Regions from separate parts of the Arthrobacter sp. sptzw42 genome, predicted to be linked through region 1. Evidence: riboswitches for the same ligand, from Rfam matches in the RefSeq annotation. Region 1 holds a riboswitch; each other region holds the start of a gene.

Region 1 (3,872 bases):
CCGCTCCTCCAGGGGACGGTCGTGATCCGCCACACCGCCGGGCCAGTCCGCCTTGGCGTGCCGCATGATCACAAGGCGTCGAAGATGGTGCTGGCTCATGGCCCAAGCTTAATGCCCGCCCCGGCAGGGGCGACCAACGCTCTGAGGGGCTAGATCGAGTATTCCGGAGCGGCCCAGACGATAACCTCGGGGTGCTCGTAGAACCGGTAGCCCTGGCCGCGCACCGTGCGAACGGTGTTGGCGAGGCGGCCAAGCTTCGAGCGGAGGCGGCGGATGTGGACGTCGATGGTGCGCTCGTTAGGGACTTCTTCGGCGTTCCGCCACAGGCCTTCAAGCAGTTCGTCACGGCCCACGGTGCGGGTTCCGTTTTCCACAAGGTAGTTGAGGAGCTCAAACTCCTTGAACGTCAGGTTCAGGGATTCACCATCAAGGTGTACTTCGCGGCGGGCCAGGTCGATGAGGACGCCTGAGGGGCGCGGTTCCTGGGGCTGCTGGGGCCGCGGGGTTTCCGTGCGCTGCCGGGTGTTAACCGTGGGGTCACCGAACGTGGAGCGGACGACGTCGAGCGCTGACCCGGGGGCGCCGGCCGGGGCTACGGCAACAGCGGCGTAGCTTTCGGCTCCGGTTACCAGGGACTGGGCGTAGGCGCGGATTTCCTGGGCAAGCTTGGCGATGGAGGTGCCCGCGGCGGCCGCAGTTTCCTCATCAATTCCCATGTACAGAACGAATCCGCGGGCAACGTTCTCATTGGCTACCGGGCGGACCGGGGCGGGGCCGGCCACTACGGGAGTGGGAGCCGTCACCGGCGCGGAGTCAGCCGGCGGAACGGCGCGGAGTTGGCCATAGGAGTTGGGATTGAAGCCCTGGGGGCCATAGCCCGCGCCGGGAAAGCTGCTTCCCGAAGTTGCGGGAGCGAGCGACGTGCGCGGTCCGAAACCGGGGCGGAGGCCGGAAGGCTGGCCACCTTTGGCGGCGTTACGGACAGAAATGTGGACGTATCCGGATGCAACTGACATGGATTGCTTACCTCAATGTGAATGGCCGTCATCGCGGCTCGAATGCTGGGTTCCCCGCATGGACTGCGGGGAGGGACGCCCGACGCTGGGCTGGGGGCGTATGCCTACTAACTTCGAGGGGTGGGAAGATCAGGCGTACATTCGACAACAGCGCATGTCGGCAGCAGCGGATGTGCTGGGCCAATGTTCTGCGGCTGCAGGTGCTGTTGAGTTCTTGTTCACAATGGAAGTGTGCAGCGTAACAATGCTAACTTGCAAGTAACAATGGACCGCTTCGTCCGGATAGTGAGACAAAAGCGCTTAACGTGTCGCAGATCACGATTCTGGCTGATGGTCAGATTGCTGATCATTATCCCGTTTGACGCTCCTCCTGAAGGTGCCAGCGCAACTTAATTCGGCGAACAGCGCGCACAAGTTCGCTTTCTTCATGCGTCTTCAAATTGCCGGAATCGCCTTCCTTTCGTCGCTCACTGTCCAGTAGCGGCCACCAGTAGCCCGGGAAATCGGCCGAAGCACGTGACGAATTTGGGCGGCCTGGCCCGCTTTCACCTCAAGCGGCGGCAGCGCAGCCTGCCATCCCTGACTCCTCAACCGACACCGCGGCTCGGGGTAACAGGGGCATAACGCACGAAGTCAGCTCAATAGCGAAAACGCCATTTCTCCGGTTGCTGCTTCGACAAGGCGACGCGCCGTCGTCGTGATCTCTGTTACCAAGTTGTGACTTACGGTCTGGTTCCTGTACCGTCGATAGGGTGCGGTTCGGGCGTTCGGGCCGCATATCCGGATGACGCCAAGCTCTGCCACTTCCCGGATTCCTCTTGAACATAGGCAGAGGCGGGGGACCCACCGTCCCGGGCACTGATTGCCCTTGGGGTTAAGCCAGCACGTGAACTTTCCGTAAGGCCGGATGCCCTCATCCGAACCCGACAGCTAACTCCGCAGGTGTGAGAGGCGATTCATCATGTTCAAATTCCTGGCACAGCCACGTCCGAAAATTGAGTCTGCACCGCAGGCCGGGCCTGAAACTGGCAAAATCCCTTCGTTCGGCAAGCGCGCGGCAGTGATTGCCGCGTCATGCGCACTCCTTATTGGAGTTGGAGCTGCAGGACAAGCTACCGAAACCAGCATCCGCGCAGCTGCCACCGAAACACAGGCGGTTGAGGCGCAGTCCAACCTCAGCATCGAAAAGAGCGAGATCACGGCGAATCCCGCGCCGGAGTCGGCAGCCCCGGCCCTGCCGGAAATCAACGTTGTACCGCAGGCGGCCGAGCCTGCACCGGCACCCGAACCTGCACCGGCACCGGCTCCCGAGCCGGCACCGGCACCCGCTCCCGAGCCCGCACCGGCGGCCGCCCCCGAGCCTGCCCCCGTCGTCGCGGTCAATGATCCCGCCGGCGCCCAGGCCTATGCGGCCGGCCAGCTTGGCAACTACGGCTGGGCTCCTGACCAGATGCAGTGCCTGGTTACTCTGTGGATCAAGGAATCGGACTGGACCACCACGGCCACCAACCCGAGCAGCGGCGCCTACGGCATTGTCCAGTCCCTGCCGGCCGAAAAGATGGCCAGCGCAGGCGCGGACTACCTCACCAACTACCGCACACAGATCAACTGGGGCCTGAACTACATTCAGGAGCGCTACCAGTCCCCGTGCGGCGCGTTGAACTTCCACTTGTCCAACAACTGGTACTAAACGCCCGGGATATCAAGAACCTGTCAGCCGTGCGGCCCGCACCTTCTGAAGGTGCGGGCCGCGCGGCATACTGTCATTCATGAGGTTTACCACCACGATCCAGGGCAGCGGAAACAAGACCGGCATCGAGGTTCCCGGGGATGTTGTTTCGGAGCTCGGGGCCGGCAAGCGGGCGCCTGTGGTGGTCACCATCAACGGCAAGAGCTACCGCAGCAGCATTGCCGTGATGGGCGGGCAAATCCTGGTCTCACTGAGTGCGGCCAACAGGGAGTTTGTTGGCGTTGCCGCAGGAGACACTGTGGAGGTGGACCTGGAACTCGACACCCAGCCCCGGGAAGTGGAGATGCCCGAGGACCTTGCGTCCGCACTGGCTGCCGAGCCCGCCGCCCAGGAGTTCTATGCCACCCTGAACTACAGTGCCCAGCGCCGGTACGTTGATCCGTTGGGTGAAGCCAAGACCCCCGAAACCCGGCAGCGACGCATCGCCAAGGCAGTGGCGGACCTCAAAGCCGGCAAAAAATAACGTCCGCCGCTTTTGTGTCCTCTGCCATTTCCTGCCCGCGTGCCTGCGCCCCCGTGAAGGTTAGGCGTCGCGGCCGGGGATGTACTGCACCGCCCACCTGTTGCCGTCCGGGTCGGCGAAGTACACAAAGTGGCCCCAGTCCTGCACGTCCACGTCGCTGACGTCCACTCCGTTGCCCTTCAGGTGTTGGTGGGCGGATTGCATGTCGTTCACCACGAGCTGGAGGTTGGAGCCGGTGCCCGGAGGGGCGTCCGTGAGCCCGTTACCAATGCAGATTGAGCACGCAGAGCCCGGCGGTGTCAGCTGGACAAAGCGGATGGAGTCAGTTGGCCGTTCGTCGAAGTCGGCATTGAACCCCACCTTGTTAACGTAGAAATCCTTCGCGCGGTCTACGTCTGATACAGGGACATACACAAGTTCCAGTTTCCAGTCCATCCGCACAGGCTAGCGGCGGCACAAGGAATGGAAAAGGCTTGAGGACTACCCTGCAATACCGTAGAGGCGGTCCCCCGCGTCCCCGAGCCCGGGCACGATGTACGACTTCTCGTTGAGCTTTTCGTCGATGGAGGCAAGGACGATCGTCACGTTTGCGTCCGCGAGTTCCTCCTCGAGCTTGGCCAGGCCTTCCGGAGCGGCCAGGAGG
Region 2 (3,872 bases), on a different contig from region 1:
TTCTGCCTCTGTTGTCACCATCAGCCGGCTTGCTGAACCCATCCAGGTGGAGCCTGAGCTGCTCTCGCAGCTTGACGAGGGCGGCATCCGGCCTGGCGCTGCTGTGTCGCTGGAACGGGTGGGTGACTACATCTCCGTCCGGGTCCCGGGAATCGAAGGGGCGCTCGAGCTGCCGCCGGAGGTGGCGGCCCACGTGTTCGTGGCCCTCGCCTGAGAATCCTCGTTGGGTGTCCTACCCCATGTGAAGTGGCTTACGCAAAGATAACGGAATTGTTACTTTGCCCCTTTTGCCTCTATAGTTGAACTGAAGTTGATATTAAAGCGTTACCTGATCCGGAGCCGAGCTCTGCCAGCGGATCAGGAGCACGAGTCGTAACTGGCAGAGGCGGGGGAACCACAAGCGGCAGCCGGGGGACTGCCTTGGGGTTAAGTCCGTCAGCAGCAAGCCTCTTCCAGTGAAGGATTCCTCCGGGATATCTCTGTGCCGAAGCTTGCTTACGGCGGACCGGGTCTTTGCACTCTCTGACCCGAATCCGACAGCTAACTTCGCAGGCTTTCCAGAGAGGACCCTTCTTGACCATGCACAATTCCAGGGGACGCCGCCGCGCGCCGGTCCCTGCTTCGACACCGCGCGTTGTCGAAGTCATCACCTCGGAACGCCCCCGCGATCCGCACCGTGATGCTCGCCGGCGTCGGGGTCCCTTCCGTCAGGTCACCGAATTCGCTGCAGCCAGCGGCATCGGCCAAAAGGCCGGCGTGGCACTTGCCGCCACCGGACTGGTACTCACCGTGACCGTACCGGCCACCAGTCCCGTCATGGCCACCGATACCTTGGGATCCTCTGCCGTTGCCGCGTCAGCTGTTGCCCCGCAGCCCCAGATCACCGCAGAAGCCGGGGCCGCGATTGACTTCAGCCGTTCCGCTGTAGTCACCCAGGCGGACCCGGACGGAAAGCTGAAGCAGCTGCTCAGCGCCCAGTCTGCCGGCGCCGTAACCCGCGCTGCTTCCACGGGAAGCCTCGGTGCCCCACTCGCTGCCTTGACCACTGCTTCGCCGTTCGGCTACCGCGTCAGCCCGATCACGGGAGGCTCCGGCGACTTCCACCGCGGGCAGGACTATGTGGCCCAGTGCGGCACATCCGTCCTGGCTGCGGCCACGGGAACTGTTACCTTCGCCGGCTGGCACGAGTACGGTGGCGGCAACCGCGTTGTAGTGGACCACGGCAACGGCCTGGAAACCACGTACAACCACCTCTCCTCCTTCAGCGTGAAGGAGGGGCAGACAGTTTCCCGCGGAGACGTTGTAGCCCTCAGCGGGACCACAGGTGCCTCCACCGGCTGCCACCTGCACTTTGAGGTCCAGGTCAACGGTGAGGTCGTCGACCCCACCAGCTGGCTCTAGTCAAGTGACCGCTTGCTATCAAATCATCTTGACCTGCCGTGACCTGAATGTGACATTCACGCAAAACTGCTGTACCGTCTAACTCGCGTCAACTTTTCCGAAGTTGACGCTCTTGTGCGGATTGCCTAACTCTGCCACCGCTCAAGGTCCGTTCGCATTTCATCGTCTGGCAGGGGCGGGGGAACCAATTGTGGCCTTTAGTTTCGAAGGCCTTGGGGTTAAGTCGCAAAAGCTTCCCAGGAAGCCGCGCGGCCGGGTGACTCCCATCCGAATCCGACAGCTCACCTCGCAGGCATTGGGAGAGGCTACCTTCGTGTCTTCACGCCATAATTCGGCGCGCCACCGCGCGCAACCGGTTCGTACCAACGCCCTGGACTCCATGTCCAAGGCTGTTAGTGCCAATGCCGGGACAGTAGGTCGCCAGGCTGCAGTCATCGCTGCTGCATCCGGCCTCATCCTGACCATGGGCCTGCCAGCCAATGCAGCAGATACCACTGCTGGTATCTCCGCTTCCACCGAGTCCGGATCCGCGCAGCCCGCCCTTGCCGTCACCGCGGCACCCACGGCTACCGTTTCCTTCGAACGGCCGGTTGTGACCACCATCGCCGCTCCTGTTGTGGAGCCTGTGACAGTCCAGTCAACCTCCGATGACGAGGACGCCCCCGCCGCATCGACTGCAGCGACCGCGTCAACTGCCCCCACTGCGGCGACTGCCACCACAGCAGCAGCAAAGAAGATCGCCGAGCCCGTCGCATCCGCGGCCAGCTCGGGCATCGCGGCCATCGCTTACACCGGCATCGGCAGCCCGTACGTCTGGGGCGGCACCACCCCCAATGGCTGGGACTGCTCCGGCTTCACCCAGTGGGTCTACGCCCAGGCCGGCATCAGCATCCCCCGCGTGAACGCATGGACTGCAATGAAGCCCACGTCCACGCCGCAGCCCGGTGACCTTGTTATGCAGAACGGCGGAGCGCACGTTGGCATCTACGTCGGCAACGGCATGATGATCAGCGCCCTGAACCCCTCCCAGGGAACGCTGCTGCACTCGGTAGCCGCTACCGGCTCCTCCGCGTTCTTCACCATGAACTAGTTCTTCGACCTTACGGTCCAAGAGCTTTTTCTTTGCCCAAACACGCTTTTCGCTAAATCACACATCCCCGTTCAGGGCGTGCCGGCGTACCCCCAAGATGCCGGCACGTCCAGTCCCCTTTGGCTGCCTACATGCGGTTCGAAGGAAAACGAAAGAGAGAACTGATGACTACTCGTGCAACCGCACGGCACCGCGCCGAGGTCACCAAAACCAACTCGCTCGCCATCATTGCCAAAGCTGTCGGCGACAACGCCGGCGGCGTAGGACGCCAGGCGGCTGTTATCGCAGCGGCTTCCGGCCTTGTCCTGACCAGCGGCCTGGCAGCCAACGCTGCTGACGCCAACGTCCAGCGTGATTCCGCTCCGGCTTCCACCCTGGAAGTTGAATCAACCGTTGAGGCTCCGATTTCGGCTGCTTCCACCATCGCCATCTCCTTCGAGAAGCCGGCTGTAACCACCACCCCGGCCCCCGTAGTGGAAGCCCCCGAGCCCGAAGTCGAGGCAGAAGCTGAGGTTCAGAAAGCCGCTCCGGCTCCTGCTCCCGCCACACGGACTGCCGCTGTCGCCAAGGTGACCGCCACGGCGCCGGCAGCAGCCGCTCCGGCAGCAGCCGCGCCCGCCGTTTCTGCACCGGCAAGCGGCAAGGGTGCGGCCATCCTGTCCGCCGCCTACGCACAGCTCGGCGTTATGCAGGACTGCACCATGCTGGTTACCAACTCCCTGGCTGCCGTGGGCATCAACTTCCACGACTGGCCGGCAGGCTACCTTTCCCTGGGCCGTACGGTTAGCGCTGCAGAGGCTCAGCCGGGCGACCTCATCTACTACGCCAACGGTGGTTCCGGCATGGCGCACATCGCCGTTTACGCCGGCAACGGCCAGGCCGTCCACGGTGGCTACAACGGCAACCAGACTGTTGTCTTCAGCGCCAACGTAGGCTCCGGCCCGGTGTTCATCCGCGTCAACTGACACTCTTCCGCCACGTTTTGCATAGCTGACGAAATCCAGACAGGACCCCTGCCCTTCCGGCGGGGGTTCTGTCAGTTAACCCGGAGGGTTTGCGGGTCCCGCGCCTATTTTGGTTCGGACACGGCTGCCTCCGGCTTCAGCGATTAGCTGATAGTGCACTTCTTTGTTTACTCTTGTGGTGTCGATCCATAGCCCGGACATGCCGAGGGCAGCCGGCCCTCGTGCCCCTGACGGGTGCGGCCGTGAAGAGGTACGTGCATGCGCACTCTCGTTCTGAATGCTGGATATGAACCGCTGGCGGTTATTACTTTCCGCCGGGCGCTGGTGCTTGTGCTCACGGGCAAGGCGAGCGTTGTGGCTGAGGGGGACGATCCCGTCGTGGGTCCCCAGGAGATTCTGGGCCGCCCGTCCGTGAT
Region 3 (3,872 bases), on a different contig from region 1:
ACCGGCGGGACATGTCGCTCTGTCCCAGGCCGGCGAGCTGGGGAAAGATGAACCACATCCAGTGGCCGGACTTACTGCCCATCTGCAGTTCCGCCAGTGCCTGGTCGTACGTTCCGCCGCTGTCCTGGGCGTGGACGAATCGTTCAAGGTCAAAGGGTCCGTTCATGGGTGTCTCCTTGTGGTGGGGCTTCGGGTTCTGAATGCTGTTCAAGATAGTCCGCTGCGCGGCGCAACTGGCTGTCCGGGTCCGTCAGCCAGCGGGCGAGGACGACATTGGCACGTTGCCGCCCGCGTCCGTCAAGCCGTGCCAAAAACGGCGCCACAACATCGGCCAGCAGGGGGCCGGCCAGTTCTTGGGTCGCGGCAGTCCGCAGGAAGCCCTCAACCCGGGTCAGGTCCGTGTGGCGCAGGAGTGACACTTTGGACTGCAGCAGGACGACGGCGGCGAAGCGGCGTTCATAAACGGCCCTTGAGCCGGGCCGTGGCTGGCCCCACAGGGCGGACGCGAGCTGCATAACGCCGTCGTGATCAAAATCCTTGAACTTGCGCAGGGCGTCGCGGACCGTTCCCCGGACAGCGCCCACTGAAGAACCGTAGGAGGCCAGCTGACCGCCCAGCCGGGCCTCGACGTCGTCCGCCCGGTACCAGGCGCCCTCATTCTGCAGGGTGCGGTCAATAAATGCGGCGGCAGCCGCCACCTGCTCCCTGCCGCTGGTCATCGGCGGCCTGGCGCGGCGTGCCGGATGCAGAACGGCGTCCACGGCCTTGCCTCCAGCCTGCCCTCGGCAATGGCTTCACCGCAGACGGCGCAGGTGCCGTAGGTGCCGGCGGCGATCCTGGCCAGGGCTGCGTCCACCTGGTGGAGCCCGGCACTGCTCTGCTGCAGCAGGGCCGAAGCCTGGGACAGCTCGAAGGCGATGGTGGCGCCTTCGGGGTCATGCTCGTCATCCACATTCGAGTCCTGCCGGGCCGAGTTTGCCGAGGCGATGTCCTCGCGGAGGGCCGGGAGGAGAGCAACTTTGCGCTCCCGCTCCTCCTCCAGCAGGATCCGGAACCTTTCGTAGTCAGGCATGGCAAAAGCCTACGCGCGGTCAGTGCCTGTTCCCCGTCACCGGAGCGGTTCCAGGCCGTGCCTGCCACGCTGGGCCCCGGTTGCCTGGCCGAATTCCGGAGCCTTCCTTCCAGCCCGATATGCTCCTGCCGCGGAATCCCAGGGCGGCCTGTTTCACGCCGAGGTTATAGGTCTGTGACAAAGAACACGAGCCACATCTCCGGCGCGCCTATCTCGCAAGGTCAGGCTGGGGTGCTGCAACCATCCAGTCGTTTGCGGAATGCGGTAGAAGCACCTCGTATGTTACCCAAACGTGACAATGGGGCCCCGCGCGGGTTAGGGTCTTCAGGTGTCCCTCCCAGACGGGACATTCCCCTCAGTATGCCGAGCCCTGCCACTGACCCGGGAACCAACGCTCTTCAGCTGGCAGGGACGGGGGAACCAAGTTTCCGCGGCCTCATATGAGGCCTTGGGGTTAAGTCGATAGCACCTCCGCTTTTTCCGGATGTGCTCCCGGCCGGGTATCTCCAACCCGAACCCGACAGCTCACCCCGCAGGCATGGGAGAGGCGATCAACCGTGTCAAAAAATTCCATCACCGCCCGTCACCGCGCGACTCCGGCCCGCTCAATCGCGCTCCAGGGCTTGGCTGTGTCAGCCAAGTCCCTTGGCCGCCCGGCGCTCGCCGTTGCAGCAGCATCCGGCATTGCCTTCGGTGTCGGCGCCCCGGCACACGCAGGCGTAACCGGTCCGGACACCACCGAGACCACTAACACCCAGGCTTACGCAGCACCGGCTGCTGCAGTGGCCGCCCCGGCAGCAGCCGCAGCCAACGTCCACACTGTTGTTTCCGGCGATACCCTCGGTGCCATCGCGGCAGCCCACGGCGTAGCCCTGAACGACGTCCTGGCCGCCAACGGCCTGGCGATCACCGCCATCATCTACCCCGGCGACCAGATCCAGATCCCCGGTGCCGGCTCCGTTGCAGTTGCTCCGGCCGCCGCCCCGGCTCCCGCCAAGGCTGCCGCTCCTGCCAACACCGGCATGAACCTGTCCTACGCCTCCACGGCTGCCGTACCTGCTCCGGCTGCACCTGCCCCGGCAGCTCCCGCAGCCACCGGCACGGGCACCGGCGCAGCCATCCTGGCCAACGCCTACGGCCAGTTGGGCGTCCAGCAGGACTGCACCGCCATGGTGGAGAAGGCACTCCGCGCAGTTGGCAAGAGCGTTGGCGACCTCGCTCCCGGCCAGTTCTACCAGTACGGCACCACCGTTGCCACCCCGGCTCCCGGTGACCTGGTTATCACCGCAGGCCACGTTGGCGTCTTCGCCGGCAACGGCCAGGTTGTCAGCGGCGGCGTGGACGGCTTCAAGACCGAGGTCCACTCCATCAGCTGGCTCGGCGGCGCTTCCTTCGTCCGCGTAGCATAGTCACACCACCCGAACAGGGGCGGCAGACGGGATTAATCCCGGCTGCCGCCCCTGTTTTGCTTCATCGGGTCTCCCCTGGTTCCGGCACCATGTGGGGATTTTCAGGTCCCGCAGAAGGTCTGGTAGCTGCCGAAGTCCTCCGGCGCTCCTTCGGCATAGCGTTCCAGCCCGGGCCTCTCATTGAACGGGGCACTGACCACGTCCAGGAGCCGGGTAAAGGGATCAAGGTCTCCCCCCGTTGCTGCGGCGAGCGCTTCCTCCACCAAATGGTTGCGCGGGATGTAGGCGGGATTGACCGTGTCCATCAGGTCCCCGTCCGGTTGCAGGGCGCGCCACCGCCCGGCCCAGGCGTCGAAGGCCGCCAGGTCAAGAACCATTCCGCGGGCGGGGCGGTCGTTGCCCCTGGCCGCGTGCGAGAGGTTGCGGAAAAAGGACGTGTAGTCGATCGGTCCGTCCTTCAGCAGGGCCACCAGCCCGTCCACCAGCTCCGAGGCCTCTTCGGCCTCCGCGCTTCCGGCCGGGGCTTCCGCCAGGCCGAGTTTGGTTTTCATGCCGGCGAACCAGGCGTCACTGTATTGCCGGCGGAACTTGCCAAGTACTTCCACCGCCGGGGCAACGGCCTGTTCCTGGTCTTCATGGAAGAGTGGCAGCATGGCCTCGGCCAGGCGGGCCAGATTCCATTCCGCGATAACCGGCTGGTTGGCGTAGGCGTAACGCCCGCCCACATCGATGGAGCTGTACACCGCGGCCGGGTTGAAGGCGTCCATGAAAGCGCAGGGCCCATAATCGATGGTTTCCCCGGAGATGGTCATGTTGTCCGTGTTCATCACGCCGTGGACGAATCCCACCAGCATCCACTGGGCCACCAGTTCCGCCTGGGTGGACACCACTGCTTCGAAGAGCGCCAGGTACGGGTTTTCGGCGTTTGCGGCCTGGGGGTGGTGCCGGCTGATCGCATGGTCCGCCAGGCGGCGCAGGAGGTCCATGTTTTCGGTGGCCCGTGCGTACTGGAAGCTCCCCACGCGCAGATGGCTGCTGGCCACCCGTGTCAGTACCGCCCCTGGAAGCATGGTCTCCCTGCGCACCGGCCGGCCAGTGGCCACGACGGCAAGGGAGCGCGTTGAGGGGATGCCGAGTGCGTGCATCGCCTCACTGATGAGGTACTCGCGCAGCATGGGTCCGACGACGGCCCGCCCGTCCCCGGCACGGGCGAAGGGAGTGCGGCCCGACCCTTTCAGGTGGATGTCCCGCAGCCGGCCGTCCGGGCCCGTCAGCTCACCTAGCAGGAGTGCGCGGCCGTCGCCGAGCAGGGGCGAGTAGCCGCCGAACTGGTGGCCGGCGTAGGCCTGGGCCACCGGCGTCGATCCTTCCGGAACGTGGTTTCCGAGGAG

Evidence for each region. A riboswitch is a leader RNA that binds a small molecule or an ion and turns the genes downstream of it on or off. The one in region 1 is predicted to bind cyclic di-AMP.
Region 2: linked by a shared signal. The riboswitch ahead of AC5RT4_RS14415 (C40 family peptidase) and the one ahead of AC5RT4_RS12340 (aggregation-promoting factor C-terminal-like domain-containing protein) in region 1 are both predicted to bind cyclic di-AMP.
Region 3: linked by a shared signal. The riboswitch ahead of AC5RT4_RS03570 (LysM peptidoglycan-binding domain-containing protein) and the one ahead of AC5RT4_RS12340 (aggregation-promoting factor C-terminal-like domain-containing protein) in region 1 are both predicted to bind cyclic di-AMP.

Annotation. Positions count from the first base shown of each region.
Region 1 is NZ_JBNHEX010000009.1:41,432-45,303, forward strand. It holds gene AC5RT4_RS12330 (SixA phosphatase family protein) at 1-99, opposite strand, end outside; gene AC5RT4_RS12335 (winged helix-turn-helix domain-containing protein) at 150-1,016, opposite strand; cyclic di-AMP (ydaO/yuaA leader) riboswitch at 1,812-1,972, shown strand; gene AC5RT4_RS12340 (aggregation-promoting factor C-terminal-like domain-containing protein) at 1,978-2,706, shown strand; gene AC5RT4_RS12345 (YdeI/OmpD-associated family protein) at 2,786-3,229, shown strand; gene AC5RT4_RS12350 (glyoxalase superfamily protein) at 3,290-3,664, opposite strand; gene upp (uracil phosphoribosyltransferase) at 3,710-3,872, opposite strand, start outside.
Region 2 is NZ_JBNHEX010000012.1:54,953-58,824, reverse strand. It holds gene AC5RT4_RS14425 (iron-dependent transcriptional repressor DtxR) at 1-214, shown strand, start outside; cyclic di-AMP (ydaO/yuaA leader) riboswitch at 359-570, shown strand; gene AC5RT4_RS14420 (M23 family metallopeptidase) at 580-1,401, shown strand; cyclic di-AMP (ydaO/yuaA leader) riboswitch at 1,530-1,710, shown strand; gene AC5RT4_RS14415 (C40 family peptidase) at 1,781-2,491, shown strand; gene AC5RT4_RS14410 (NlpC/P60 family protein) at 2,656-3,456, shown strand; gene AC5RT4_RS14405 (HNH endonuclease) at 3,715-3,872, shown strand, end outside.
Region 3 is NZ_JBNHEX010000002.1:320,571-324,442, forward strand. It holds gene AC5RT4_RS03555 (DUF1810 domain-containing protein) at 1-166, opposite strand, end outside; gene AC5RT4_RS03560 (DNA alkylation repair protein) at 150-719, opposite strand; gene AC5RT4_RS03565 (TraR/DksA family transcriptional regulator) at 716-1,072, opposite strand; cyclic di-AMP (ydaO/yuaA leader) riboswitch at 1,455-1,626, shown strand; gene AC5RT4_RS03570 (LysM peptidoglycan-binding domain-containing protein) at 1,630-2,481, shown strand; gene AC5RT4_RS03575 (protein adenylyltransferase SelO) at 2,583-3,872, opposite strand, start outside.